Regions from separate parts of the Ralstonia sp. R-29 genome, predicted to be linked through region 3. Evidence: predicted binding sites of a transcription regulator. Region 3 holds the regulator's gene; each other region holds the start of a gene.

Region 1 (10,053 bases), 840 kb from region 3:
CACCGTGATGGTGGCCGTGAAGTTGTTCTGTGCGCCATTGGCGCCCTTGCTGTCGAACTTGTTGGCGTCGGTGGCCGACACGCCCAGCAAGGACAGCACGCCGGCGTTCATGCCTGCAAAGGTGGGCACCGAAGCGCTCATGCTGCCGCTGCGGTCCACAGTGCCGGTCATCTGCTTGCTGGCCGCCGTGTTTTCCGTGATCACGATGGTGATGGTGTCGCCCACCATGTGTGCGCGGCGGTCTTCAAACATGCCGCGAAAACCGCCGCTGCCCGATGCCACTTCCTGGTAAATCGCCCCGTTCTGGCGCGGCGCCATCACCGGCATCGGTGGGCGCGCGGTGGTCGGACCTTGCACGATCGGGGCCGGCGGCGGCAGGAAGCCGCACGCCGTAGCGAGCAAGGTGGCCGTGCCGAGCACAGCCAATCGAACGAACCGGACAGCGCGGCCGCTATCCGAAAGCGAGTAGACCGGGGGGGTTTGCATCGCACTACTTCCTTAAAAACTGCGCCGCACAGCTTAGAGCTGCGACAGCTTTTCGAGCATCTGGTCGGACGTCTGCACCGACTTGCTGTTGATCTCGTACGCGCGCTGCGTCTGGATCATGTTGACCATCTCTTCCACCACGTTCACGTTGGACGTTTCCACGTAGTTCTGGTTGAGCACGCCGATACCGTTGGAGCCCGGGTTGGCCAGGTTGGCCGTGCCCGATGCTTCGGTTTCTGCATAGAGGTTTTCACCCATGCTGCGCAGGCCGGCCGGGTTGATGAAGTTGGCCAACTGGAACGCGCCCACCTGCGTGCTGTTGACCGAGCCCGGCGTGGTGACCGTCACAATGCCGTCCTTGCCGATGGACAGGCTGGTGGCGTTTTGCGGCACGGTAATGGCCGGCTGCACCGGGTAACCCGCGGCCGTCACGAGCTGGCCTTGCGCGTTGACCTGGAAGCTGCCGTCACGCGTGTAGCCCAGCGTGCCGTCCGGCATCTGCACCTGGAAGAAACCGTTGCCGTTGATGGCCACGTCGGTCGAGTTGCCGGTCTGCTGCAGGTTGCCCTGCGTGTGCAGGCGTTCGGTGGCGACAATGCGCACGCCGGTGCCGATCTGCATGCCCGAGGGCAGCGTGGTCTGTTGCGACGACTGCGCACCCGGCTCACGCACGTTCTGGTACAGCAAGTCTTCGAACACGGCGCGCGAGCGCTTGAAGCCCGTCGTGTTGACGTTCGCCAGGTTGTTCGAGATGACGTCCAGCTGCGATTGCTGCGCGTCCATCCCGGTTTTGGAAATCCACAGGGAGCGAATCATGTTCGAGTCCTTGGTTGATTCAGTTATGCGCCCGCCGATCAGGCGTGGCGCAGCAGTTCATTGGCCGACTGTGCGTTCGAGTCGCTCGTGTGCAGCGACTTCATCTGCATCTCGAGCTGGCGGGAGATCTCAATCATGTTGACCAGCGAATCGGTCAGATTGACGTTGCTGCCCTCCAGCGCACCGCCCGTAATGCGCACCTTTTCGTCCACGGCGGCATCCTGGCCGTCGCGCTGGCGAAACAGGCCGTCGGTACCGCGGTCGATGTTGGCCGGCTCGATACTCACCAGCTTCAGACGGCCGAGCGCCACGGGTGGCGTGCGGTTGTCGGCGCTGATCGCGTTGACCGTGCCGTCCTTGGCAAACTGCACCGTGGTATCGGGCGGCAACGTGATCGGGCCGCCGTCACCCAGCACAGGCTGGCCGGAGAGCGTCTGGATCGTGCCGTCCGGACCCACCTGGAACGTGCCGGCGCGGGTGTAGGCCTCGCTGCCATCCGGCGTTTGCACGGCAAAGAAGCCTTGGCCGTCGATGGCCACGTCCAGGCTGCGGCCGGTGGTTTCGATCGGGCCAGGCGTGAGATCCGTGCCGATGGCCGAGGCCATCACGTAGCTGCGCGTGGGCGAACCTTCGCCCTGCACGCCCACTGAATGGAACGCATCGATCTGGGCCTTGAAACCCGTCGTGCTGGCGTTGGCGAGGTTGTTGGCGCTGGCCGCCTGTTGGTCGAACAGGTGCTTCACGCCAGTCATCGACACGTAGATCGAACGATCCATTGTGGTGGGCTCCTGCTTGTGGCTTAACGCATGCTGACCAAGGTCTGGAGGATCGTATCCTCCGTCTTGATGGTCTGCGCATTGGCCTGGTACGAACGCTGAGCCACGATCATGTTGACCAGCTCCTGGCTCAGGTCCACGTTCGATTGCTCCACCGCCGACGATTGCAGCAGGCCGAACGAGCCCATGCCCGGCGTGCCGAGGTTGGGCGCGCCCGAGTTGGACGTTTCCACCCACTGGTTGCCGCCGATGCTCTGCAGGCCTTCCGGTGCCTTGAAGTTGGCCATGGCGATCTGGCCCAGCGTGGCCGTGCGGCCATTGGAGTAGCGCGCCGTGACGATACCGTCGGTACCGACCGAGTAGCTCGCCAGGCGGCCCGTGGCGTAGCCGTCTTGCGCAACGCCGGGCGCGGTGTCGTTGTAGCCACCGCCGTATTGCGTGGTGCCCGTGAAGTCCATGCTGGCGATGCTCATGCCGCCGAACGCCACGGCAATCTTGCTGGGCGAAGACGTCAGCTGGCCGTTGCTGTTGAACGTGAGCGACGTCACCGGGTTGCCGCCGGTGGGGTTGTTGCCATCGACCTGCGAGTAGACATCCCAACCGGTGGCGGTGCGCACGTAGTAGTTGGTCAGCATGTGCGCCGTGCCCGTGCCGTCGTACACCTGCTCCGACACGGAGTGGTTGAACGTGGCCGAGTTGGCGTTCGAGAACGGCGTGGTGGTCGGTGGGGTGGCGGCCGCATCCAGGTTGATGCCGAACGTCGTGTTCGTGGTGGCAAGCGGCGCCAGGTCGTTCACCGGAATCTGCAGGTTGGTCAGTACAGCGGTGTTGACTTTGCCGGCGCTGTCCACGCCGTAGCCCGTCAGGTTTTGGCCGGTGGCGGACAAGATGAAACCGTTCTTGTCGGTGTGGAACTGGCCGTTACGCGTGTACGACACCTGGCCGCTGCTCGTATCGACCGTGCGGTAGAAGCCCGTGCCGTTGATCGCGATATCCAGCGGGTTGCCGGTAATGGTCACATTGCCCTGCGTGAACGACTGCGACACGTTGGTCACGCTCACGCCCTGCCCGATCTGGGTGTCCGACGCGCCCACCAGCGAGCGTGCGTACACGTCGCCAAACTCGGCGGTTGCCTTCTTGAAGCCGACGGTGTTGGCGTTGGCAACGTTGTTGCCGATCACGTCGAGGTTTTTGGAGGCGGCGTCGAGACCGCTCAGGCCTTGCTGGAATCCCATTGTGTTCTCCCGAGAAAGTATGGAAGCGGTGTTCGCCGCGTTATTGAATCGTCGTGATGTCCGACAGCTTGGCCGTGTTGCCCGAGGCCAGTTGCAGCTGCGTCGTCCCGTTGGTAATGGTCACGCCCGTCACCTTGTCGGCGCCCGTGGCGTTGGCCGTGGTGGTCTTGCCGCCCAGCATGGCGGAGACCGAAATCGAATACGTACCGTCGGCCACCGTAGTGCCGCTGTCGTTCTTGCCGTTCCAGGCGTAGCTGCCGCTACCGGGCGCCATCTGGCCCAGATCGACGGAACGCACGGTGTTGCCGCGCGCATCCTTGATGGTGACCACCACATCGTCGGCGCCGTTGGGCACCGAAATCCCGAAGTTGGCCGTGCCCGATGCCAGCGTGAGCGACGACGACGGCACCTGCACGCTGCGCCCGATCAGCGACGACGCCTGCGTGGCGGCGTTCTGCGTGGCCATGTTGGTCATCGTGGTGTTCAACTGTTGGATGCCGTTGACGGTGTTGATCTGCGCCAACTGCGAGGTCATCTGCGAGTTGTCCATCGGGTTGAGCGGATCCTGGTTCTTCAGCTGCGCGACCAGCAGCTGCATGAACGTGTTCTGCAGATCGGTGCCGCTGGTGACGGCAAGCTGGTTGCCGGTGTTCGTGGTACTGCCGGTGCTGCTGGTTGCGCTGACGGTCATGTTCGTATCTCGCTAGGATGGGGGCCCTTCATTGGCCTAATCACTGGCCCAGGGTCAGGGCCTTGGAGGCCATCGTCTTGGTGGTGTTGGCGACTTCCACGTTGGCCTGGTACGAGCGCGAGGCGGAAATCATGTTGACCATTTCTTCGACCGGATCCACGTTGGGCATGGTCACGTAGCCATCGGCATCGGCCAGCGGGTTGCCCGGCTGGTGCATGCGCTTCATGGGCGTGACGGTGTCTTCCACCACACGGTCGACCGACACGCCGGTGGCATAGGCATCGCCGTCGGTCTGCTGCGCGGGGGTGAATACCACCTGCTTGGCGCGGTAGGCCGTGCCGTCCGGGCCGGTCACGCTCTCGGCGTTGGCCAGGTTGGAGGCCACTACGTTCATGCGCTTGGACTGCGCGGTGAGCGCGCTGCCAGCCACATCCATCACCTTGAATAGCGACATGTTGGTTCCGCTGTCTTCTGAATACTGTGCCCGGCGCGATTGCCGGGTCTAACTTGCCGTTGTGAGGGCGCGCTCCGAGCCAGATCTGCCTGGCCCGGGGCGCCACATCACTCCCGCCCCTCTTTCTCGCCGCGCCTGACTGCTGCGCGGTCGTCTTGCCCTATACGTCGTGTTAGTCCACTGAATCACTGAAATTGGTCGGTGCTTGCCATGCCATCGGGGCGCATCGCGTCGTTGCAAATGCTCGCAATAGCCAGCTATTGCTGCGCTTTGCGCCTAGCGCTGCATCCCCCATGGCATGTCCTTCACCTCCCATTTCAATGATTCAGCGGACTAGCTGTTCTGGATGGCCGCCAGCATCGACTTGATCTTCTGCGTCACGATGTTCAAGTCGGCCTCGTAACGCACCGTGTTGTCGGCAAAGCGCATGCGCTCGCCGTCCATGTCCACCGTGTTGCCGTCAATCGACGGTTGCTGCGAGGTGCGGTACTGCACCTCACCTTGCAGCGCCTTGGTCTGCTGAGATAGCGACGCCTGCATCGGCGTCACATCGCCTGCCGGGGCGCCGGTGGTGGTCAAGTGACCGGCCGCCGTTGCCATCATCGGGAGGCTGTTACCGCTTTGCTGGCCGACCGCGTTCTGCAGCGCAGACTGAAAATCAAAGTCGCGCGCCTTGTAGTTCGGCGTATCGGCGTTGGCGATGTTCGAGGCCAGGATCTGGTGCCGCTGCGAACGCAAGTGCAGCGCCTGCTCCTGAAAACCGAACAACTGATCCAGCTTGTCGACCATGTCTGTATTCCTTGCGCGCGGCGCCCTGTTGTGGCGCGCCCGCCGGGTTTGTGTTCCAAATTCCGTTGGGGGTGGAGACTGCGGCACCGGCGGCCCCTTCAAAACCACCGATGCCGTCTCCAAAAACCGCTTGTTACCGCGTGCTGCTGAGTTGCCGTCATGCACCTCAGTGGAAAAGGACTGTCTGCGATCCAGCAGCCGCCACGAACACGACCACCAGGACAGGTCACGCGAGGCACAACCAGACACCGCGCAACGCCAGGGACTTCACCACGTTGCAAAGTCTAGGGGCCGGTGCGCAAGTGCATTCGTCCGAATAAGGGGGGGATTGGCCGACATTTCCGCATTTGGCTCTCCCGAGCGCGTGGCTACACTTCACCGGACTTTTGATGGAGGCTTGCCATGCCACAGCGGTTTGCACGCAGCGCGCACCACCCGACACTCGCCGTTGTCCGGCGCACGCGTGCCGTGGCCATGCCATTGGCGGCCCGCCAGCGCAAGCTGCTGCTGATGGTGATGCTGGCGCTTGGCGTGCTCGCCAGCCTGGCGCACCCGATCCTGGCGCACGCGCAGGGCATGATGCGCGTGGGCTATGCGCCAGCCGCCGCCAACCAGCCTATGCCCGCCCAGCCGGCGACGACCATCCAGGGCCCGACCGCCATCCAGATGCAGATTCAGCAGCAGTTGCAATCGCAACTGGACATCCTGGGCGGCACCAACGACGCCGGCGCCCCGCGCGCCTCGGTAGAAGTCGGCCCCGTCGACCCGCGCATCGCCAACCAGCCGTGTGATCAGATCGACCTGATGTTGCCCGCCGCCAACCGCCTGCGCGGCCGTATACAAGTGGGCGTGCGCTGCCGTTCGCCGCACGCCTGGGCGGCATGGGTGCCGGCCACGATTCAGATCAGCGGAACGTATTACGTGGCCGTACATCAGTTGTCGCCAGGCAAGACGCTCGACATGGGCGACCTGGAAGCCCGCACGGGCGATCTGTCTGCGCTGCCGCCCTCCGTGGTGCAGCAGCCCGCGGACGTGGTGGGCCGCGTACTCGTCACCAGCGTGGCGCCCAACCAGCCGTTGCGCGCCGAGAGCCTGCGCTTGCCCATCGCCGTGCAAGCGGGCCAGACCGTCAAACTCGTCGCCGACGGAGGTGGCTTCCAAGTCACAAGTGACGGACGGGCGCTGAATCAGGCGGCCATTGGCCAAGTTGCGCAGGTGCGCACCGCCAACGGCAACGTCATCTCGGGGATTGCGCAGTCGGTTGGCGTGGTCGCCGTCCAGTTTTGAGCTTGGTTTGATGCGAACCGATCACTTTCACAGTGTGATGTGCAATCGCATTCCGCCGCTAAGAGCCGCTAACAAAGCTGTCCTGGCTAGGCGTGCCGACGCAGACAGTACAAGCGTACCGAGTGTTGGTCACTGCGGGAGGCGCAACGACGCCAGGGCGGCTTTGTTAGCGGCTCTAAAGTTTGAGCCGGGGTTGGCCGATATGGGTGTTAGGATGAACGCGCTCTTCGGAGACACCTGTGAAAATCAACCATATCGTCAACAACGCGCCCGCCGTGGTGCCGGCCAAGGACGCCACGTCCGGGTCGAGCCGCGCCACGAGCACACCGTCGGCCAGCGGCACGGCTGCGGGCTCGACGCGCCACAGTGGCGACACCCCGTCGCTCTCCGTTCAACAAGTCTCGCGCCAAGTGGGCAGTGGCGACTTCGACGCAGCACGCGTCGAGCAGATTCGCGCCGCCATCAAGAATGGCACGCTGAAGATGGACGCCGGCAAGATCGCCGATGCGGCACTGTCCGACGCCCAGTCGCTGCTCTCGACGCGAAGCAAAAAGGCCTGACGGGGCACTTCCCGCGCCTGTCTCTCGTTTTTGATGACGCCGCCGGCCCGCATGGGCTGATCGCGGCGGGGTGGCGCTCAGCCCATGCGGGCCGGCGGCTGCCCAAGCTCCCCACGCTGATAGGTCGCCACCATGGATAACACGCTGCTGATCCGCACCCTTGCCGACGAGCAGGCACTGCTGCGCGCCGCCACCCAAACCCTGGAAGCCGAAAGCCAGGCGTTGCGCGATGGCGACATGGCCGAGCTCGAGCGCATTACCCAAACCAAGCAGAACCAGCTCACCGCCCTGGGCGAAGCCGACCGTGAGCGCCGCCTGTGGTGGGCGCAGCACGGCGGCGCAGATCCATACGGGCTGGTGAAATACCTGCGCTCGGACGAAACCGCCAGCCGCCTGTTCGACGAGAACCTCGCCCTGGCCCGCGCCCTGCGCCAGCGCAATATCGACAACGGCGCCCTGATCGACCTGCGCCTGCGTGCCACGCAGAATGCACTGTCCGTGCTGCACGCAGCCAATAATGGCGGCGGAACCCCCTACGGCCGCGACGGCAAACAGCCGCTGTCGATGCCGCGCTTCTCGGTCGTCGCGCAATAAGCCCCGGCGGCACACCGCCGCCACGCTCCCCGCCTGTCCTACGCCACCGCAGACCCCAATTTCGCCCCGAGTCAATGGGCGTGAAGTGGGGCTAGCTGCTGCCGCCTGATCCTGATATCTATACCGGTCTTGCACACATCCAATCGGGGTAAACAAAAAGGTTTACATCCCATTGATGGGTGCAACAAGCATGCTGGGGATTTATTCTGCGGATTTTGGCGGGGTATATCCCCCGCGCCTGGCGACATAAATAAGAAAACCGGAAGGGAATTGCGCCTGAATGGCGTAGCAAGGTTTTGGCCCGGCGGCACCGTACTGCGGTGACCACCGGTTGAACGGGGAAACATACCGAAACCGCGCGCCATTGCATTTCCACCAGCCACGTCTGTATGTATTTGGATCGCGCCGGTCCAAATGGACGAGGCCACGGCTGATTCCGGTCATGGGCAAACAACCATAACCAGACAGGCGGCGCAGTGAAATCAATCGTAGTCGAGGCGCACCCATTGGTGCGCGCCGGTGCCACCCACGTTTTGCAGTCCTTGCCGGCCATTTCCGAGGTCGTCAGCGTCGAGCCGGACGAGGCACTTTTTGAAAACCTTGCGGCGCATGCGGACGCCGAACTGGCCCTGATCGGCCTGCCCATTCCGGGCATCGACGATCTGCCAGCCCTCTCCCGGTTGCTGCAACAGCCGCATCCGAGACATATTGCCGTGCTGGGTGAAACCGACTCAGCGGCGCACGTACGTGCGCTTATGCAATTGAATATTTCTGCCTATCTGCTGAAAAGCTATTCCGGCAAATTGATTGCCGCAGCATTGGAATTGGTATTGGCCGGCGGCCGTTATGTACCCGCCTCCGTTGTGTTGGCCCGCGCCGCATCCTCGGCGGCGGGCGCATCCAATGGCCATGACGATTCCGCATTACTGGGGCTCACCCAGCGGCAATATGAGATTCTCGTGCTGCTCGCGCGCGGGCACCCGGTCAAAACCATCAGCCGCATGCTGAGCATTTCAGAGGCGACAGCCAAGGCGCATATCAATGCGCTATATCGCCGGCTGGAGGTGCGCAGCCGGACGGAGGCGGTGTTCGTGGCCACCCAGCGCGGCGCCATGCTGTTGAACTCGCCACAACCGGCCGAGCCGCCGATACGGTTGGCGCGCACCGGTTAACCGCTCTCGGTTAGCTTCCACCATAAAAAACGGCGCCCGAATCTTCGGACGCCGCTGGCAACCCACGCCCACGCTGTCGACACGCGGGCGGTGACAAGGAAACAGCCCGCCAATACCAACGGTACCGGCGGCAGCCCATCAGAAGTGGTATTCCGCGCGCACCATCGGCGTTTTTGCCAGCGAACCGGGTACCGATGCCGGGTTGCCGAACTTGTTGCGCCAGTATTGATATTCAATGCCCACGCGCAGCGTGTTCTTACCCAGATGTAAAGGCGTGCCCAGGTCGTACATCAACATGGCGTCGATGTTCAGCTCCGGCGCGGTGCCGCCGCCGAATTCGTTGTTGCCCTTGGCTGCGATGTAGTTGGCATACCCCTCAAACGACAGCCCCGTCGAGCCGATGGGGATACCCCATGCCGCGTTGAGCATCGGGTGGGCCTTGTAGTGGTAGCGGCTCGTGACGCCGACCGGCTCGTTGCTCTCCCACAGCATCAGCAGGCTGATGTTCAGGAAACCCGGCACGTCCATCATGACCGTCGGCCCGACCACCAGCATGCGCTTTTTCGATGCGTAGCCGGGGTCGTTCTTGGTGTTCCAGTCAAAGCCGGCGGTCAGGCCATAGCCGCGAATCGGCCCGGCGCTGAGGTTTTTGTCGAGCACCTTGCCGATATCGAGCGTGTGGCGATACACGACATAGGCTTCCTGCGCGTTGGCGTCCTTGCTGTCTGACTGCAGGAAATCGACGTTCAGGTAGTTCGTGCCGTACTTGTATCCGCTGGCGTGCGTGAAGTTGAAGATGTTCTTGTGAATGCCGTCACCCACAAACGGCTCTGCGAATTGGGTGCCATAGCGATAGCCGATTGAGGTATCGCTCCATTCGACTGCCCCCGCATCTGCTGCCCCCATCAACAGCGCAACTGCCGTCAAGGCGCAGGCAGTGAGTTTGCCCGCCGCCGTCTTCTGATGTGTTGTCATAGTGTTTGATTTCCCCCGAGTAGTGAATCGCAAAAAAGAATCCATCTGCATTCGTCCCGCACTTCTGCGTCAGATAGGTTTTGGGCGAATGTCCGACCAGATCGCGCCTTGGCAGGCATCGATTTCCTCAATCCGCGTTCTCCGGCCAAGGCCATCATTCGCGGCTGAGTGGATTGCTTCGCAGGGAAGGCGGCTCAACCCGCCCCGCACAATCGGGG
Region 2 (10,053 bases), 890 kb from region 3:
CTCGGGAACAAAGGGGGGATTGGCTTCCCGGCTCTGGCGCACGTTGCAAGCCATAGAGTCGGGTTCTCGGATGGCATTCTTCCCCAGCTGTGTCCACCTCATTCCGACAAGAAACGCGGTCAATCCGGCCTATCTCGGGGGTTTGCGATGCCGCCGACGTGTTGAAGCGGCCTCAATAAGTGACGTTTGGAGCATATTGATGATGCCTGGGCAAATACAAATGTGTCTTGTCAAGCGCGCGGGCCCGTCTTTTGACGCAAATGTGATGCCGTTCCGAAAGATTTACGGGCGCCTGCCGTTGTAAGTGGACAGAACGCGCCGGCGTGGTCCGGCCCGCACACTTGCCTTGCCGGAAGCCGTCTTGAACCCTCTACCTTTTCCCACGCGTGTTGCCCTGGCAACGGTTGATGCCGACGGCCTGCCCGCCGATTGTCCGGCGCGCGGCGAACTGCCGGGCTTCTGCCCCAAGCTGGATCTGCTGTCGATGGTCAACGCGCTGACCGAGGGCATCCTGGTCTGCGGCGCCGACCGGCGCGTCACCTACGCCAACCCGAGTGCGGCCCGGCTGCTGGGCATGCCGATGGACGCACTGGTCGGGCGGTTGTTGCCCACGGTGGTCAATTCGGCCGTTGACGAGTTCGAAACTTCCATCCACGAAGCCGACTGGCCCGATCGCGACGTACTGGCCGAAGGCCAGCCGCAGTTGAACCAGATCTTCGGGCTGCATTGCCAGGACGGTCGCACCGTGTGGGTGTCGAGCAACTGGACGCCGCTGTATACCCAAGGTGGCCAGTCGATGACCGCCTCGCCGACGGACGCTGTGGAAGGCGCGCCGCCGTATTCGGTGCTGGTGTCACTGGTGGACATTACGCAGATCCGCGAGGCGCAGCAGCGCATCCGGCATCTGGCCACGCACGACACGCTCACCGGGCTGCTGAACCGCTCTGCGCTCGAAGACCGGCTGGAGCACGCGCTGGCGATTGCGCGCCGCAATCATTCGCGGGTCTCGGTCATGTTCCTGGACCTGGATCGTTTCAAGAACGTCAACGACACGCTGGGCCATCAGTTTGGCGACATGCTGCTGCGGGAAGTGGCCGCGCGCCTGCAGGCCTGCGCGCGCGAAGCCGATACCGTCGCCCGGCTGGGCGGTGATGAATTTGTCGTCATGCTTGAGGCGCTCGACAGCATCGGCACGCGCCGTGTGGCCGAGCGCATCCTGTCGGCTCTCAGCGCGCCGTTCTATATAGAGGGGCAGGAGCTGTATCTGGGGGTGTCGATCGGCATTGCCGTGGCACCGCACGACGGCGACGACCCCAACACGCTGCTGCGCAAGGCCGACGCCGCCATGTACCTGGCCAAGGAACGCGGGCGCAACAACTTCCAGACCTTTACGAGCGATCTGGACGACCGTGTCTCGCGCCGTTTCCGCATTGAATCGGGCCTGCGCCGCGCCAGCGACCGCAACGAGTTCTACGCGGATTACCAACCGCGTGTGGACGTGCGCAGCGGCCGCATTGTCGGCGTGGAAGCGCTGATCCGCTGGAACTCGGCCGACTTCGGCCAGATGATGCCCGGCCAGTTCATCCACGATGCCGAAGAGACCGGGTTGATTGTCGAGATCGACCGCTGGATCCTGCGCGCCGCCTGCGACCAACTCGCGCGCTGGCGCCGCATCGGGCTGCCGCACTTACGCATGTCGATCAACCTGTCCGGGCAGGCGTTCAGCTCGGGGCAACTGAGCACCATGGTGCGCCGGGCGCTGTCCACCAGCGGTTTGCCCGGCAATGCGGTTGAGCTGGAGATGACCGAAGGCATTCTGATTCGCGACGATCCGTCATTGCATGCGCTGCTTACCGAGCTGCGGGCGATGGGCGTGTCGCTGGCGCTGGATGACTTCGGCACGGGGTATTCATCGCTGTCGTATCTGCATCGCTTCCCGATCGATACGCTGAAGATCGATCGCTCGTTCGTGCAGGATCTGCCGCACGTGGCGGAGCGCGCAGCCATCACGCGGGCCATCATCATGATGGCGCAGGCCATGGGCATGAAGACCGTGGCCGAAGGGGTGGAGACCACCGGGCAGCTCGAGTTCCTGCGCGAAGTGGGGTGCGATGAGTTTCAGGGCTACCTGCTCGCGCGCCCGCTGGAACCGACCGCAGTGCAAGACCTCGTGCGAGAAAACGCCCGCCGCTATGGAGAGCGCGTCCCACGGTTTCTATAAGTCTTGAGTCAATTTAGGGTGTCCTGGAAAGCGTAGCGAGCGGCCCTAGCTTGGTGGGAGAAGCGCAGCCGTCATGGGTACGGCGAGCATCGCACCGCCAAGATCGGGCCGCGCAGTAGCTTTACGGGGCGCCCTATAGTTGCAGGCCGTTGCTGACCACGTACACCGTCAGCTCGGCGTTGTTGCGCAGCTTCATTTTGGACAGCACGCGGCCACGGTACACGCTGACGGTCTTGGCGCTGATCTGCAGTGCCTCCGCAATTTCACCCAGCGTGCGGCCGGAGCCCAGCATGCGCAGCGTCTGGAATTCGCGGTCGGAGAGGATGTCGTGACGGGGCTTGTCCCAGTCGACATTCAGGTTATCGGCCAGCACCTCCACCAGGTCGGACGGCAGGTACTTCTTCCCCTTGGAGATGGCGTTGACGGCCGCGAGCAACTGCGGCTGGCTGGCGTCCATCGGCAGGTAGCCGGAGGCGCCGGCCTTGAGTGCGCGCACGGCCAGCAACGCTTCAGGATGGCGCCCGAGCGCCAGCACGGCCAGGCGCGCATGTTGCTGGCGCACGGCCTTGATGGTCTGGAATTCGTCGCCAGAGGCCGATTCCACTGAAAACAGCATCACGTCCCACTCGCGCTCGGCGAGCAGGTCGTTGTTGGCGTTGCGCAGGTCCGGCACGGCCTCGATCTGCCGGGCCAGGCGCGAATCCTTGAGGATCTGGCGCAGGCCGACACGGGCAATATCGTGCGGTTCGACGATCAGGACATTGAGCATGATGGGCGTTGCGGTCAAACGGCTCGCGTTGAGCTCTTCTACCCGCCGGAGGGCTACGCGCTGCTGTGCCTTGCCGGAGGGGCTTGCAACTCCCCATCTGTGCGATAGCGCTCTCTATAGATAGGCACGGGGCGCTTTGGGTCTGGTCGGTCGAGTATAGCCGAGGGGCTGCCGCCCAAGAAGCCGGCCCGGTGCCTCTTTTGGAGGGGGCGCCGGTGGGGAGCAACCCGGGGTGCCCGCCAGCCCAAACCGCCGCTCGCGCACAAATTTGTCAAGGCGACCCTAAACTTTCTCTGGAGGCCACCGATAACCTGAGTACAACGCAGACCTGATCCCCTTCAAGTTACAGGTCACGTTGCCCGGCCTAGCCGGAACGAGCAACCAATCGGGCAACAACGCCATCGGGAATCTTAGGAGCCGTCATGTCCCTCAGCCTTAATACCAACATCTCGTCCCTGCAAACGCAACAAGCACTGGGGGCATCGAAAGATGCACTGCAGACCTCGCTGCAACGTTTGTCGACCGGCCTGCGCGTGAACAGCGCAAAGGATGACGCCGCTGCTTACGCTGTGGCCTCCAGCCTGACGACCACGCTGAACTCGCAAACCCAGGGTATCCAGAACGCCAACAACGCACAGTCGTATCTGCAAACGGCCGACTCGTACCTGGGCCAGGTTGAAAACAACCTGCAACGTATGCGCCAACTGGCTGTGGAAGCCAACAACGGCGGTCTGTCGACCACCGACCAGGCCAACCTGGACAAGGAATACCAACAGCTGGCTACCGCCAACAAGAACATCGAGACCAACGCCAACTACAACGGCGCTAAGCTGTTCGACGGTTCGGTGACGTCCACGACGTTCCAGTACGGCCAAAACGCAGCGACCGACGCAGCAACCGTCACCAACGCCAACCTGGCCAGCTTCGGTACGCTGTCGGGCACGAGCGTGACGTCGACTTCCAACGCCACCGCAGCGCAGGCCAAGATCGACGCCGACCTGGCCAGCCTGAAGGCAGCACGTGCTGACCTGGGCGCGCAGCAAAGCGGTCTGACCTCGACCATCAACACGCTGACCTCGTCGAACACGGCGCTGTCGGCCGCCAAGTCGGTCATGATCGATACGGACTACGCGTCGGAAACGTCGAACATGACGCGTCAGAACATCCTGCAGCAAGCGGGTACGGCCATGCTGGCGCAAGCCAACTCGGCACCGAACAGCATCCTGAGCCTGCTGAAGGGCTAATCGGTAAGCTGGATGCAGCCTGGCCGCCTGGCGGTTGGGCCATAGGCCGGCGCTCTTCGGGGCGCCGGCCTTTTTCTTTTGTCGGATACCCCCTCTTCTTCGTGGGTGGCGTTCGCATAACGTGCCCTAAAGAAGCGGCAGCCAGTGCCGTTGTGTAGAGAGACTTCCGCTGGCGCAGACGCTTACTCGACCTGATCATGGCGACCACCACCACCTCTTCCACGAACGGCAGCTACGTTCCACCGATTTCAATTCCTGGCATCGGGACGAGCATCGACGTCAACTCGCTGGTCTCCAGCTTGATGAGCGTGGAAAGCCAGCCGCTGACGCAGCTGCAGACGCAGCAAACCTCGTACCAGACGCAGCTCTCGGCCGTGGGCACGCTCAAAAGCGCGCTATCGACCTTCCAGACTGCGCTGTCGAGCCTGACCAGTGCGTCGAACTACAGCGGCATGAAGGCGAGCGGCTACGACACTTCGGTGCTCAATGCATCGGTCGGCGGCTCAGCCAGGGCTGGGTCATACGCCGTCAATGTGACGCAGCTCGCTCAGTCGCAAGTGCTGGCCGCGCAAGGCCAGACCTCCACCACGGCGGCCATTGGCGGCGGGTCGTCCACGACGATCTCGTTTTCGTTCGGCTCGGTGTCTGGCGGCAGCTTTTCTGGTGGCAAATACACGGGTTCCACGTTCACGCAGAACGGCAACCTGGCGGGCGGCTCCATCACGATCGACTCGTCCAACAACACGCTGGCGGGCATCCGCGATGCCATCAACTCGGCCAACCTGGGTGTGTCGGCCAGCATCGTCAACGATGGCAGCGGCTCACCGTACCGCCTGGTGCTGACTTCCGCGGCCGGCGGGTCCAATTCGGAGATGAAAATCTCCGTGTCGGGCGATGCCACGCTGCAGTCGCTGCTCTCGCAGGACCCGGCCGGCACGCAGAACATGACCGAGGTGACCACGGGCCAGAACGCCCAGGCCACCATCAACGGCATCGCGGTGCAGAGCCCGACCAACACGTTGTCCAACGTGGTGGACGGCACGTCGTTCACGCTGGCCAAGACGGGCAGCACCACTGTGACGGTGGCCAACGACCCGACTGCCACCACCACAGCCGTCAACAACTTCGTGAACGGCTATAACGCGCTGCGCACGCAACTGAATACGCTGACCAACATCGACACCGCCAACAAGGCCAACAACGGCCCGTTGGCGGGCGATGTCAGCACCAAGACGCTCATCAACCAGATCACCGACGTGCTGGGCCAGGCGGTCGGCACAGGCAACTACCAGTCGCTGGGCAGCGTGGGCGTGACGATGAAATCTGACGGCACGCTGTCGGTCGACAGCTCCAAGCTGTCGGCCGCTATTGCCGCGTCGCCTAGCCAGGTCGCCGGGCTGTTTGCCGGCACGGGCTCGGCCACCGATTCGCTGGTGAGCGTGCCGACGTTCTCGGACACCACGCAGTCGGGCAGCTACGCCGTCAACGTGACGCAGCTGGCCACGCAGGGCTCACTGACGGGTTCGGCTGCGGCCAATACGACGATCACGGCCGGTGTGAACGACACGCTGGCGTTCACCATCAGCGGCATGGCCGTCAACGTGACGGTGCCGGCGGGCAGCTACAGCGCAACCAGCTTGGCCGCGCAGATCCAGAGCCAGATCAACGCGTCGACCACGCTGCAGAACGCCAAGGTCACCGCATCGGTGTCGGCCAATGCCAGCGGTGTGCTGAGTATTGCCGACAGCCAGTTTGGTTCGGTGTCGTCGGTGTCGGTGTCGGGCAATGGCGCTTCGTCGCTTTTTGGGGCGAGCCCCACGGCCACCGCTGGCGTGGATGTACAAGGCACGATCAATGGCGTGGCCGCAACCGGCTCGGGCCAGAACCTGTATGGCGCCACCGGCACCGCTGTCGACGGCCTGACGGTGAGCGTGACCGGCGGCGTGCTGGGCAGCCGCGGTACCGTCACGGTGCAGCGCGGGTATGCCGCACAGCTCAACACGGTGATGAGCGGCCTGCTCTCATCCACCGGCATGGTGCAGAACGAGACCGATTCGATCAACAACTCGCTCACCTCGCTTGCCAGCCAGATCACCAACATGCAATTGAAGTTGAGCAACAAGCAGGCGCTGTATTACACGCAATTCAACGCGTTGTCTTCAGCGGTGGCGAGCATGACGAATACCAGCAGTTACCTGACGACGCAGCTCGCGGCCATCGCCAAGCAGACTTCGAGCAGCAACTAAGTCAGGCTGCGTTTTAGAGCAACAACCCAAAATAAGACAGACTACAGCGAGGACCTTTTCCATGTACGCTGCACGCCGTGCCATCGGTGCCTATGCGCAAGTCGGTATCGAGACATCCGTGGTCGATGCCAACCCCCATCGTCTGATTGCCATGCTGTTTGAAGGCGCGCGCGCTGCCCTCAACGTGGCTGGTATCGCCATGGAGCGCGGCGACGTGCTGGCCAAGGTGCGCGCGATCGATAAGGCCATTTCGATCATCGGGCAGGGCCTGCAGGCGAGCCTCGATCACCAGCGCGGCGGCGACATCGCCGTGCAACTGAACACGCTGTATGACTACATGCTTCGCCGCCTGCTGGTGGCCAACGCCAACAACGATCCCGCCATCCTCGCCGAGGTAGACGGCCTGCTGGTACCGCTGCAGGACGCATGGCTGGCCATCGGCCAGAAGGGCCCGGCTGGTCAACCCGGCGCCGCCGTGGCAAACAGCCACCTGAGCGTGGTGAGCTGATAGCGTGGCGTTGAGTGAAGCGACCTTTGACTGAATTCGGCCCAACTGGAGCCAATATGCACCGGAACATCCCGATCAAGGACAGCGAAAGTCTGTTCATCTGCTACGAAGCCATCGCTCGCCTGACCGCTGAAATGGTCGGCGCGGCGGAAGTGGGTAACTGGGAAGTCGTCAGCACACTCGAACGCGAAAGCGCCGCCTATGTGGATGCGCTGCGCCGTTCCGAGCCGCATCCCACGCTGTCGCATGCCGACATCGAGCGCAAGCGCACGCTGCTCGTACGCATTCTGGAAGACGATGCTCGCGTTCGTGCGATGGTGTATCCGCGTCTGGAGCGCCTGCAAAAGCGCATCGACACGGCACGACGTGCCACCACCGCCAGCAACGCTTATGGCAGCATGGCGCGTTATTGAGACGGGTTGTTCTGCAGTTGTTTTGACAGCGTCAGGTAGTGCTCGGATTTGCGTGCGAGCGCCTGGCTCTGCATCTGATACACGATCGCCAGTTGCTGGGCGGCGAGGAAGCTGCCCCGGCCGATGACGCTACCGTCCATCTCCGGCTGATCGCCGATCTCCAGGCACCGGGTGAAGATCTGCTCCGCCAGCGGTAGCCACTGGGTGGCTGCTTCGTCGGGGTGCTTGGCCGCCGCATCCAGCAAGATCAATCCCAACGCAAAGCACAGATCTGGAAAGTCCGGCCACGTTTGGATGCCGGCATCCGCCTGGGCGAGGGCCTCTTCCATTCGGCCTGCCTTGCCCAGACTGTACACATAGCGCAGCGTCAGGTTGCGGCGGTACGGGGCGTCCTGCGGCGCCAAGTTGGCCGCACGAGTGTAGTAGTCCGCTGCCTTTGCGTAGTCCTCATGATGCAGCTCGGTTTCTTTCCCGAGCTGATACAGCACATACGGATCATCTGGCCGATGCGCCAGTTCATCGAGCAGTAGTTGCGTATTGCGCTCGCCTTTCTTTTGCATCTGGGCCGCGGTGTAACCGTCGTGACGGATCACGATCGGTACGCGTGCCGCCGGCAATGACGACACCGGCTGCTCGTGAATGCGCCCCGTGTAGTGCACGCCGCGCGGCAGCACCCGGGGGATCCACGCAATGAGTTGGCTGGCGGATTCCGGTGCATCGGTATCGTTCTTGACGCACACCACGCCTAGCGAGGGATTTGCACCCGCCAGCGTGCGCAGATATTCGCCGCCGCTTTCGAGCCATTCGTCCGCGTCGAGGATGAGGTTCCAGCCGGCATCGGCGGCTTGCAGCGCAGCGTTGCGTGCGGCGGAGAAATCGTTCGCCCAGGTCATGTGGCGCACGACTGCACCGCATGACTCGGCAATGGCAGCGGTGTCGTCGGTGGAACCCGTATCAAGCACCACCATGCGATCAACAAAGGGCTTGGCACTGAGCAGGCAGCGCGCGATGCAGGCGGCTTCGTTGCGGGCGATGACAACCAGGGCCAGATTGGCGGAAGTGGAGGACGCGCTCATTGGCGGTCGTCCGCCGCGGCGAGGGCGTCGAGCAGCTTGCGCAGGGTGTTGCGCGTGGCGCCAATTTCATCCAATTCCAGTGGAATCTTGCAGGCCAGCGCTTCCGGCACCTTCGCGGCACGCTCGCGCAGTGCGCGGCCAGCGTCGGTCAGTTCGATAACCACGCGGCGCTGGTCATCCGGATCGCGCGTGCGGGTGACCAACCCTTGTTCTTCCAGTCGCTTGAGGAGCGGCGTGAGCGTGCCCGTGTCGAGGTACAGCGTGCGGCCGAGATCGCCCACGGCGCAGGGCGCCTGCTGCCAGCAGGCCAGCATCACCAGGTATTGCGGGTAGGTGAGGCCCAACTCGTCGAGCAAGGGGCGGTAGAGGCGCGTCAGCAGGTGGCCGGCGGCATACAGGGGAAAGCAAAGCTGCTGATCGAGCGCCAGCACGTCGTTCACGGAAAACTCCCGGGGGGACGGTCTGGCGCCCGTGCGGCGAGTGCCGCATCGGCCTCAATGAGGCTCAGCGCGTGACCGTGTTCAATTGGACGTCAATATTGCCACGGACGGCATGCGAATAGGGGCATACGCCATGTGCGGCGGCTACAAGCGCTTCTGCCGTCGCCTGATCTACGCCGCCCAGGGTTGCCGCCAGCGATACGGTCAGCGCAAACCCGCCGTCCTCACGCGGGCCGATGCCCACCGTGGCCGTGACCGACGTCGAAGCCAGCTTGATCTGCTTGCCGCGGGCGACATGCAGCACGGCGTTCTCAAAGCACGCCGCATAGCCGGCGGCAAACAGTTGCTCGGGATTGGTCGCGGCACCGCCTGCGCCGCCGAGTTCGCGGGGCAGCGAGAGCGGCAGGTCCAGCGTGCCGTCTGCACTGCGAACATGGCCGGCACGGCCGCCTTCTGCGGTGACTTGGGTTTGGTAGAGCGTCTTCATGGTCCGGTCCTCTTGTGTCGGAAGCCCGGTCGGCGACATGTCGGCCGGGGGTCATCAAAAAACGATGATGCAATAATATTGTGTGCAATATAAATTGCAAGGGAAATTTCCGGGACACGGAACGACGCAAGTCGCCCCGGGCGGAGCCGGGGGTGAACCAGGTGGCGTCAGATCGACATGCTCATGATGCTTTGGTACGCCGAGACCAGTTTGTTGCGCACCTGCACGGCGGTCTGCATGTCGATGTTGGCCTTCTGCAGCGAGAGCATCACGTCGTGCAGGTCGACGTCGTTGTTGCCCATCTCAAAACTGCGAGAGATGGACTCGGCTTTCTGCTGAGATGCGTCGACACGATCCAGCGACGACTTGAGCACCGAGCCGAAGTCGACGCTGGGTTTGCCGGTTCCACCGCTGGCGGTGCTGCTTCCAACAGTGGACGGCGCCAGCACGCTGTTCATCAGCGAGACCACGGAATTGGCGTTGGAGAGATCCATGTGAATGTGACTCAGGGAAATTTAGCGAGCGTTTCGAGTTCAGACACGAAGCAGACTTCGTGGCCTGCCGGCACTCGGATGTCCATCGGGATCGGCGTGACCACGATGGTGTGGTGCGGAATGGCGTCGTCGTCGTCCAGCACCAGGAACTCCGT
Region 3 (10,053 bases):
TTGGTAATGTTGATCGAAACCTTATGGCCGGCCTCCAGAATGTTCTTCATCAGCACCGGCATGATGATGATTTCGAAATATTCCGGCGCGTAGATCGTAAATGAAGTGGATTTGATGGCGGGATTGAAGCTGGCATCGTCCTGCACGCACTCGGCCATCTGGGTGAGGATGCCCTGCACGCGTGGCGTGAGCGCCGTCGCCCGCGGGGTTGGGCTCATGCCAAAGCGCGAGTTGGTGAACAGCTCATCATCAAAGCAGTCGCGCAGGCGTTTCAGGCAGTAGCTCACGGTCGATTGGCTGACGCTGAGCAGTTCCGCCACCTCGGTGACGCTCCTCAGCTCATATATCAGGTGAAAAATCACCAGATCCTGAAAGTCCAGCTTGCGGACGCGATTATTCAGTAACAGCATGGTTGTTTTGTCCTAGATCGATGCCCGCGTGCTGACAGCATGCGCGAGATTCGATTTCTCATTCGGCAGAAGGTTGCGGCCTTCTGCGCGGGGGCGCAATTGTGGCATTACTGGCGCCCATTTAGATGACAGCCAAATTGATCAATGCGGAAGCGCGCGGAAAATGGTAGGCATTCGGTTATGTGGAGGGCTGTCGCATCGCGGTTAAGCCGGGTGCTTAATATTGGACCTGCGACAAATGCGATTTGTTGCCAATGAGAAATATAAAAGCGCCCATTTGGCGCAACCGCTCTTGGCGGGGCAGCGCCGTGGCTGACACGTGCTCTTAACAAAACCCAGCGAAGTGGTCCCGGCGAGGCGCGCCGAGTTCTGAACTCGGGCCGCCGAGAAAAAGGCCCCACACGCCAGGTTCTGAGCTCGGGCTGCCGAGAAAAAAGCTCCACGCGCCGAGTTCTGAGCTCGGGCGGCCGAGAAAAAGGCTCCACGCGCCGAGTTCTGAGCTCGGGCGGCCGAGAAAAAAGCTCCGCGCGCCGAGTTCAGGACTCGGATCGTCGAGAAAAAAGCCTCGCCCTCAGCACTTTTAACCCCGCGTTTGGCTGTTTGAGCCTCATGGATGGGGCTTGGCGGTGCGCAATGGCCGGCAGGCGGCACCGTTCGCCGCTTCCACACCCCCCAGCGGGAGGGTATTTCAAAGAAAAGCCGCCTTTTGGGCAGCTTTCTCCCGTCTTCGATTTGAGGGCCCGGGCGGCAAGATGGCATCCATCGAAATGCCCCCCGCTGCACACCCCCAACGATGAACGCCGCACTGCTCCGAGTCACCGACATCCTGCGCAAGGGCGACTACCGCTCTGCCGCCGGCCCGGTACTCATCATCCTGATCCTGGCGATGATGGTGTTGCCGCTGCCGCCGTTCATCCTGGATCTGCTGTTCACCTTCAACATCGCGCTGTCGATCATCGTGCTGCTGATCAGCATGCACACGCTCAAGCCGCTGGATTTCTCGTCATTTCCGAGCATCCTGCTGATCACGACGCTGATGCGGCTGTCGCTGAATGTGGCTTCCACCCGCGTGGTGTTGATGGAAGGCCACACCGGCCCCGATGCGGCCGGCAAAGTGATCGAGGCGTTTGGCCACTTCCTGGTGGGCGGCAACTACACGGTCGGCATCGTGCTGTTCGTCATCCTGGTGATCATCAACTTCATGGTGATCAGCAAGGGTGCGGGCCGAATTGCCGAGGTCAGCGCCCGCTTCACGTTGGATGCCATGCCCGGCAAGCAGATGGCGATTGATGCCGACCTGAACGCCGGCCTGATCCGCGAAGACGAAGCCCGCAGGCGCCGCACGGAGATCGCCCAGGAAGCCGAGTTCTTCGGTTCCATGGACGGTGCCAGCAAGTTTGTGCGCGGGGATTCGGTGGCGGGTATCGCCATTCTGCTCATCAACATCATCGGCGGCTTGGCCGTGGGTGTGATCCAGCACGGCATGGACGTGGGCCACGCGGCCACCAACTACACGCTGCTCACCATCGGTGACGGCCTGGTCGCGCAGATTCCGGCGCTGGTGATCTCCACCGCGGCGGGCATCATGGTCAGCCGCGTTTCCACCGACAAGGACGTCGGCCAGCAACTGTCGAGCGAGCTGTTTGCCATGCCGATGGTGCTGATGACCACCGCCGGCGTGATCGGTCTGCTGGGCCTCGTGCCGGGCATGCCGCACATCCCGTTCATCCTGTTTGGCGGCGGTCTGGGCTATCTGGGCTGGTACCTCAAGAAGAAGCGCGAGATTCCCGAGGTGGAACCGGTGCTGCAGGCCATTGCCCCGGTGGATACGCCGGAAGCGAGCTGGGACGACGTGTCGTGGGTCGACGTGCTGGGCCTGGAGATCGGCTACCGCCTGATCCCGCTGGTCGACAAGAGCCAGGACGGCGAGCTGCTGCGCCGCATCAAGGGCATCCGCAAGAAGTTCACGCAGGACATGGGTTTCCTGGCGCCGGTGGTGCACATCCGCGACAACCTGGAACTGGGCCCGTCGTCGTACCGCATCACGCTCAAGGGCGTGGAGATCGGCCAGGGCGAGGTGCAGCAGGGCAAGTTCCTCGCCATCAATCCGGGCGGACAGCATGGCCACATGGGCACACAACTGCCGGGCACGCCCACGGTGGACCCGACCTTCGGCTTGCCGGCCATGTGGATCACCGCCGATGTGCGCGACCGCGCGCAGGCCGAGGGCTACACCGTGGTCGATTGCAGCACTGTCATCGCCACCCACGTCAATCAGTTGATTTACACCCATAGCACCGAGCTTCTCGGCCGTTTGGAAGTGCAACAGTTGCTCGATCATTTGGGCAAGGAAGCACCGAAGCTGGTCGAAGACGTTGTGCCCAAGCTGTTGCCCGTCGCGACCGTGCAGAAGGTGTTGCAGAACCTGTTGGACGAAGGCCTGCACATCCGTGACATCCGCACCATCGTCGAGACGCTGGCGGAACACGGAGGCAGGACGCAAGACCCCGCCGAACTCACCGCCGCCGTGCGTGTGGCGCTGGGCCGGGCGATTGCCCAGCAGCTCTTTCCGAACAAGACCGAAATGCAGGTCGTCACGCTTGACCCGAATCTGGAGAACATCTTGCTGCAAAGCGTCGTTGGCTCGAATGCCGGCCCGATTGAACCGCAACTCGCGGACTCGCTCATGCAAGCGGCAGCGGACTCGTCCCGCCAGCACGAACAGATGGGTCAGACGGGCGTCCTGCTTGTACCGCCCGCACTGCGCCCGATGCTTGCCCGCTTGTTCAAGCGTGCTGCACCGAGCCTGCGCGTGCTGTCGCACGCAGAAATTCCAGATCACCGAACGATTAAGGTTGTCGCCATGCTTGGAGGCCGCGCATGAAAATGCATCGATTTACCGGACTGACGTCGCGTGACGTCTTGCGCAAAGTCCGCGACCAGTTGGGCGACGACGCGCTGATTCTCTCGAATCGCGCCGTGCCGGGCGGCATTGAAGTCATCGCCGCTTCCGACACGCATGTGGATGCCCTGGTCGATACCCATTCGACGGCACCCAAGGGCGCCCAGCGCCGCCCGATGGCACCCGCGCCGATTCCCGAGCCGATTCCCGAGCCGGCACCTGCCGCAGAGGCTGTCGCCCAGGCATCTGCCGAAACGCCGGCCCAGGCCGCCGCAGACCACAGCGCCGCGCAAGGTGCTGCACCCAACGCGCTGGCCCGCCTGCGTAATCGCTTCATTGCCTCGCGCCGCACCGCCGCGCAGGAAGAGGCGCCCGCCGCCGAGGCCGCCGCTGCTGCCCAAGCCAAGCCGGCCGGCCGCACGCTGCAAACACGCGTGGATGACGATGTCGCACTCAATGCGTCGGCAGATACGCCGGCCAACGATCCGCTGACGGCATCCACCCGCATGCTGGCGAGCCTGTCGCTGGACCGTGCCAACAAGGACGCCGCCGACACGCTGGCCAGCACCGCCCAGTTCATCGCCCGCCGCACCGTGGTGCAGGAAGACGAAGCTGCCGAGCCGGTCAAGCGTCCGGCCGCGCGCCGTGAACTCCCGCGTGAACCGTCGCGCCAGTTTGCGCGCGAGCAAGACCCGCAACCGACCACGCTGCGCGACTTTGCCGAACGCGTGGAAGCGCAGTCGCGCAAGTCGGCCGACGCCTTCAACCCCTCCAACGTCTTTGTCCGCATGGAGGACACGATGGCCAAGCAGCCTGAAGCCCCGCGCGAAGACGTCAGCCTGCAGCGCGCACCCATCGACCTGAAGGCCGATCTGCGTGCGGACCTGAAGGCCGATCTGAAAGCCGAAAGCGATGCCATGACGCGCCGCATGGTCAGCGAGATCGACGTGCTCAAGAGCACGCTGACCGATGCCATGTCGAGCCTCGCCTCGCTGGGTGTGAAGCTGGGCGACCCGGTGCGTACGCGCCTGTTCCAGACCATGCTGAATGCAGGTTTCTCGGCGCAGCTCACGCGCTACGTGCTGGAGAACATGCCGCAGCACGATACGTATGAAGGCGCGCTGGATTTCGTGCAGCGCGCGATTGAAAAGAACCTGGCCACCGTGTCGGACGAAAACAGCCTGCTCGACCAGGGCGGCGTGTTTGCCCTGATGGGCCCGACGGGTGTGGGCAAGACCACCACCACCGCCAAGCTGGCTGCGCGCTTCGTGCTGCGCCATGGTGCATCGCGCGTGGCGCTGCTCTCGACCGACAGCTACCGGATCGGCGGCCACGAACAACTGCGCATCTACGGCAAGATCCTGGGCGTCTCGGTGCATGCCGTGAAAGACGCGCAAGACCTGAGCCTGGCGCTGAACGATCTGCGCGAGAAGCACGTCGTGCTGATCGACACCATCGGCATGAGCCAGCGCGATCGCGCCGTGTCCGAACAGATGGCGATGCTGCACGCCGTGGGCCCGTCGATCAAGCGCCTGCTGCTGCTGAACGCAGCCAGCAACGGCAAGACGCTCGACGAGGTGGTGAGCGCCTACCGTGACGCCAACCTCGCGGGCTGCATCCTCACCAAGATCGACGAGGCCACCTCGGTGGGCCACGCGATGGACGTGATGATCCGCCGCCGCCTGCCGCTGCACTACGTGTCGTACGGCCAGCGCGTGCCGGAAGACATTGCGGTGCCCAACAAGAAGCTGCTGGTGCATCGCACGTTCCGCGCGGGCGCCGAGCAATCGTCGTTCGCGCTGGATTCGGACGAGTCGCTGCTGGTGGCGCAAGGCGCCACACGTAGCCGCGAACCCGGCCTGGCCGCTTTCGATTTCGCCTGAACAAGGGGGCGAGCATGACCACACCTTTCGCCAAGGATCAAGCCGCCGGGCTGCGCCGCATGCTCGGTCAGGCAGCCAGCCGCCGCGTGCTGGTGATCGGCGAGCAAGAGCAGGTGGATGACTTTGTCGACAACCTGCGCATTGCGCTGTCTGCCATGGGCCGCGACGCCGCCGTGGTGAGCGCGCAGACCATGCTGGCGGTGACGGGCATGCTCGAACAGTACGACGACACTGCGGACGTGACGCTGGTGGCCGCGCATTTCGGTACGCGCGCGCTCGCCACCGTGGCCGAGGCTTGCGACGACGTGCTGCTGACCTTCACTGATGGCCCGGAAGGCATCAAGAGCGCGTACACGCTGCTCAAGAAAACCGCCGTGCTGCAAGGTAGCGGCGCCGGCATCCGCACCGTGGTTTGCGGCGCGCATTCGGTGGATTCCGCCCTGCGCGTGTTCAGCAACCTGGCCAACACCGTGGGCCAGTACCTGAACACCCGAATCGATTTCGCTGGTTACCTCCCGGAGGACCGGCATGTAGAACTGGCGCTCTCGCTCGGCAAGCCCGTGGCGAGCGCGTTTCCCGCATCGCCTTCGGCCATGGCGTTCCGCCAGCTTGCCGAAGAGATGCTGAGCTGGGCCAGCAGTCATAGCGCCGGGGCCCAGCCTGAGGAGGGCATCGGTCAAACCGTGCCGTCGCGGGTGGAGGCATCGGCGCAGACACAGACAACAACGTCAATATCGGCACCGACAGCGACGCCCCACGCCACTGCGCGTGCGGCCGAGATGGTTTATTGAGGCGCAGCATGAACGAAGCGCCAAAGGCAGGCATGGATATGTACACCGCAACCGGTCGCAAGACCAAGTCCGACGAAATGGCCGCATACGCACCGCTGGTGCGCCGCATCGCCAACCAGATGATGGTGAAGCTGCCGGCCAGCGTAGAACTGGATGACCTCATCCAGGCCGGCATGATGGGCTTGCTCGATGCGCTGTCGCGCTACGAAGAAACGCAGGGCGTGCAGTTCGAGTTCTACGCGGCCCAGCGGATTCGCGGCGCGATCCTGGACGAGCTGCGCGGCTCCGACTGGCTGCCGCGCGGGTTGCGCCGCAATGCCCGCACGATCGAGCAGGCGATCCAGAAGCTGCAGCAGCAGAAGGGCCGTGCACCTACGGAAACCGAGATTGCTGCTGCACTGGGCATGTCGCTGGCCGAATACCAGAAGCAACTGGTCGACCTGCAAGGCAGCCAGCTGCTGTATTACGAAGACTTCGATCGCGAAGACGCCGACGCCTTCATCGAAAACCGCGCCGCCGAGAACGACGCCACGCCGCTGGACCAACTGCTGGACCACGACCTGCGCGAATCGGTCGTGGCCGCCATCGAAGGTCTGCCCGAGCGCGAAAAGCTCATGATGAGCCTGTACTACGAGCAGGATCTGAACCTGCGCGAAATCGGCGCCGTGATGGGCGTGTCGGAATCGCGCGTGTGCCAGATCCACAGCCAGGCCATTGCCCGCATTCGCGCCAAGCTGCGCGACCGCGCGTGGCTGCCGACGCCGACCTGATCTCGGCGCAGTTCTACGCTGCCAGTTTTCTATTGCGCGGCCAGCGAGTCATCTCGCGGCCGCGTTTTTTCTTGGTGCAACTCGGTGACAAGGCGCGCTGCCTCGGCATCCCACACGCGCGTTTCACCGTGGCGGAAGAGGGTGAAGCGCTCGGCCGGCACGTTGGCCGCCTTCAACGCGTTCGCCAGATCGGTGATGGGCTGGTCGAGTGCTTCGTCCGTCAGCGGGAACGTGCCCCAGTGGATGCCCACGGCCTGTTGCGCGCCGATGTCGCGCATCACCTGCACGGCTTCGGTCGGATCAATGTGCTGGGACTTCATGAACCAGCGCGGCTCGTAAGCACCCACGGCAATTGCCGCCACATCAAAGTGGCCAAAGCGCGCGCCAATGTCGCGTGTGTCTTGCGAATACCCCAAGTCCCCCGAGAACCAGAAGCGCAACTGCGGATGCAGCAGCGCCCAACTGCCCCACAGCGTGTGGTTGCGGTCGTACAGGCCGCGTGCGGACCAGTGCTGCACGGCGCAGAAATACGCGGTGAATGGGCCGAAGTTCGCCTCGTCATCCCAATCGAATGCACGTACGTTGGCGTTGCTACCCGACAGGCGCGTGCCGCGCACGTTGCGCGCAAACCAGTGGTCGATCCCCAGCGGTACGAAAAACATCGGTGCGCCACCGGGCTGGCGCATGAGCGCGCGCACGCTGGCTTTGTCGAGATGGTCGTAGTGGTTGTGCGAGATCAGCACCAGGTCGATATGCGGCAATTGCTTGAGCGACAGGCCGGGCGGCTGGTGCCGGCGTGGCCCGGCAAAGGGCAGGGGCGATGCGCGCTTGGAGAACACCGGGTCGGTCAGCACGTTCAGGCCGTCGATCTGCAGCAGCAGCGTTTCATGGCCGATCCAGGTGAGTTGCGGCACGTTGGGCGGCCGGTGCACGGCGGCCAGATTGGGCGCGACGCAGGACAGGTCCTGCGTGGGCGGCTTGGGCAGATTGAGGCGGCGGCGCTCCTGCTGCCATTTCCAGAAATCGCCGTTCGTGCGGGGGTGCGGGTAGCGGTTGCGGAATCCGTCGGGGGTGTGGTGGGGTTTGGATGGATCGTAGTGGGGGTTGGCCATGGCGTCGCAGGGGGTGGACGAGCCACCCAGGTGAGGGAAGCGGCTCGAATATCAAGAAGTATCAACTTCTGTTGGTTTCTGAATTTCGGATGCGCCACTGCCTAGGCTGAAACGGCCTCGCCGAGGCGCGCTCCGCGGCACATTTCAAGCGGGGCGCGGCAGTCAACCCTTCCTCATAGAACCCGCATGCATTCAGATTCTTACTTGGCCGGTCAACTTGATGTTTCGGATGCGCAGGCCGCGCATCAAAAAGGGGGGCCGTTTGTGGCTTGACAGGTTGTCAGGAACCCGGACATGGCGGACAGATCATCCGCTTGGCCGATGCCCGGGCTGCCACGTTTTCTCCCCGGCCATCGCGCCCGAGTGCGCCGCCCAGGTTTGTGCTGGGTGGGCCGGCGCGACAGACCAGCGGCAGCGTCGCGCGGCTGGCGCAACTTCCCTCGGGTGCCATTGTCGGCATCAACGACTATCAGCTGATTGGCGCCGCCGCCGAACTGGCTGACGTTCTCCATCTACGCGGTTATATGCACGGGCGCTGGACACATGGCCAGGCGCGCTTGGGCGGACATGTGCGGCACATCGCCGGCGATGCCGGGGAATGCCACTACGCCGTGGTCGAACAGAGCACCGCGCTGCTGCGCCGACACACCGCACTCGGGTGTCTGGGTACCTTCACATCGCCTACCGTGGCGGCCGGCAGCGGCCCTGTTGGGCAGGCGCAAGGCACGCTCGATATGGTCTGGCAGAACGGTGTCTTGCGCTTGATCGGCAGCGTGGAAGTGCGTGCAAACGGCGCGCAAGCCACTCTGCTGATCCGCCACTACCAGCCTGGGTTGGGGGCCGCGTGCCAAGGCGGCAGCCCGTTCGGGGGCAACACGTACACCCTCACGCCCGTGGTAGCGGAAAGCGGCCTGTTGCGGTGCGTCATCCTCTACAAGGTGCGGCTGGATTCGGGCGTGTTCTACCAGGGCGTGGGGATGTTCGAAGCGCACGCGCGTACATGAACCCAAAATATGTACACAAAAGACGGCGCATATTGTTGACAGATACAAACGCGGTCTCCAAGATTGCCGGCAAATGTGCGGCATCACGTCACACACATGTTGGCAGCCGATGCGCCTTGCGCGGCCTGCCCAAGCACGCTCCCCGGCACGCACAGGGGGGCGGCATCCGGAGACAAAACATGCGCCAATCCCCCGGCCACCCTTCGCCTGCGTCCTCCACCTGCGTGGACCCTGTCAACGAGCGCTTGCCGCTGCCGCGCCTGTTCGCGCTCGGCCTGCAGCACCTGCTGGTGATGTATGCCGGCGCGATTGCCGTGCCGCTGATTGTCGGCAATGCGCTCGGTCTGTCGAAGAGCGATCTCTCCTATCTGGTCAATTGCGACCTGTTTGCAGCCGGCATCGGCACGCTCATCCAGTCGCTCGGCTTTCTGATCTTCGGGATTCGCTTGCCGGTGATGATGGGGGTGACGTTTGCCGCGGTGGCACCCATGATCGCCATCGGTGTGGAGCCCGGCATGGGGCTGCCGGGCATCTTTGGGGCGTCCATCGTTTCAGGCGTGTTCGGTATTGCGATTGCACCGCTGATGGGCCGGCTGCTGGGCCTGTTTCCGCGCGTGGTGACGGGCACCGTGATCATGCTGATCGGCTTTTCGCTGCTGAGCGTGGGCATCAACTGGGCAGCGGGTGGTCAGCAGATGATTCCGCAGGTGGTGGACGGCGTGAAACAGATGGTGCCGAACCCGGCCTTTGGTGATCCGTTTGGCCTGGCCATTGCCGCGCTGGTGCTGGTGACAATTCTGCTGCTGACCAAGTTCGGCAACGCCCTGCTGTGCAATATCGCTGTGCTGCTGGGCATCGTCGCGGGCACGCTGGTGGCCGCCGCTTTCGGCAAGGTGTCGCTGGCGGATGCAGGCGCCGCGCCGCTGATGACGCTGGTGACGCCGTTCCACTTTGGCATGCCCAGGTTCGAGCTGTCGGCCATCATTTCGATGTGCATCGTGATCGTGATCACGCTGGTGGAGTCGACCGGCATGTTCCTGGCGCTGGCGCACGTGGTCGGCAAACCAATCTCGCGCAACGAGTTGACGAATGGCCTGCGTGCCGATGGCTTGGCGACGGTGGTGGCGGGTGTGTTCAACACGTTCCCGCATACGTCGTTCTCGCAGAACATCGGGCTGGTG

Evidence for each region. Region 3 encodes FliA, which starts transcription of late flagellar genes. Its sites were predicted from a motif close to CTAAAGTTTNNNNNNNNNNNGCCGNTA; they were not measured.
Region 1: flgM (flagellar biosynthesis anti-sigma factor FlgM) is a predicted target of FliA. The motif match lies at 6,711-6,737, and genes of this name have one in related genera.
Region 2: ACN9M1_RS22575 (flagellin) is a predicted target of FliA. The motif match lies at 3,273-3,299, and genes of this name have one in related genera.

The regions. Positions count from the first base shown of each region.
Region 1 is NZ_CP184378.1:1,237,850-1,247,902, forward strand. Features, by position in the region: gene ACN9M1_RS22780 (flagellar basal body L-ring protein FlgH) at 1-486, opposite strand, end outside; gene flgG (flagellar basal-body rod protein FlgG) at 520-1,302, opposite strand; gene flgF (flagellar basal-body rod protein FlgF) at 1,341-2,078, opposite strand; gene flgE (flagellar hook protein FlgE) at 2,102-3,313, opposite strand; gene ACN9M1_RS22800 (flagellar hook assembly protein FlgD) at 3,354-4,004, opposite strand; gene flgC (flagellar basal body rod protein FlgC) at 4,045-4,458, opposite strand; gene flgB (flagellar basal body rod protein FlgB) at 4,792-5,247, opposite strand; gene flgA (flagellar basal body P-ring formation chaperone FlgA) at 5,650-6,534, shown strand; gene flgM (flagellar biosynthesis anti-sigma factor FlgM) at 6,774-7,094, shown strand; gene ACN9M1_RS22825 (flagella synthesis protein FlgN) at 7,227-7,688, shown strand; gene ACN9M1_RS22830 (LuxR C-terminal-related transcriptional regulator) at 8,165-8,860, shown strand; gene ACN9M1_RS22835 (outer envelope protein) at 8,999-9,766, opposite strand.
Region 2 is NZ_CP184378.1:1,192,266-1,202,318, reverse strand. Features, by position in the region: gene ACN9M1_RS22585 (putative bifunctional diguanylate cyclase/phosphodiesterase) at 485-2,221, shown strand; gene ACN9M1_RS22580 (LuxR C-terminal-related transcriptional regulator) at 2,355-2,990, opposite strand; gene ACN9M1_RS22575 (flagellin) at 3,413-4,234, shown strand; gene fliD (flagellar filament capping protein FliD) at 4,432-6,480, shown strand; gene fliS (flagellar export chaperone FliS) at 6,542-6,988, shown strand; gene ACN9M1_RS22560 (flagellar protein FliT) at 7,045-7,401, shown strand; gene ACN9M1_RS22555 (glycosyltransferase) at 7,395-8,477, opposite strand; gene ACN9M1_RS22550 (MarR family winged helix-turn-helix transcriptional regulator) at 8,474-8,917, opposite strand; gene ACN9M1_RS22545 (organic hydroperoxide resistance protein) at 8,982-9,404, opposite strand; gene fliE (flagellar hook-basal body complex protein FliE) at 9,572-9,898, opposite strand; gene ACN9M1_RS22535 (glycosyltransferase family 2 protein) at 9,910-10,053, opposite strand, start outside.
Region 3 is NZ_CP184378.1:44,993-55,045, forward strand. Features, by position in the region: gene ACN9M1_RS17445 (LysR substrate-binding domain-containing protein) at 1-410, opposite strand, end outside; gene flhA (flagellar biosynthesis protein FlhA) at 1,204-3,294, shown strand; gene flhF (flagellar biosynthesis protein FlhF) at 3,291-5,195, shown strand; gene ACN9M1_RS17460 (MinD/ParA family ATP-binding protein) at 5,210-5,986, shown strand; gene ACN9M1_RS17465 (RNA polymerase sigma factor FliA) at 5,995-6,756, shown strand; gene ACN9M1_RS17470 (MBL fold metallo-hydrolase) at 6,786-7,868, opposite strand; gene ACN9M1_RS17475 (hypothetical protein) at 8,138-8,872, shown strand; gene ACN9M1_RS17480 (nucleobase:cation symporter-2 family protein) at 9,052-10,053, shown strand, end outside.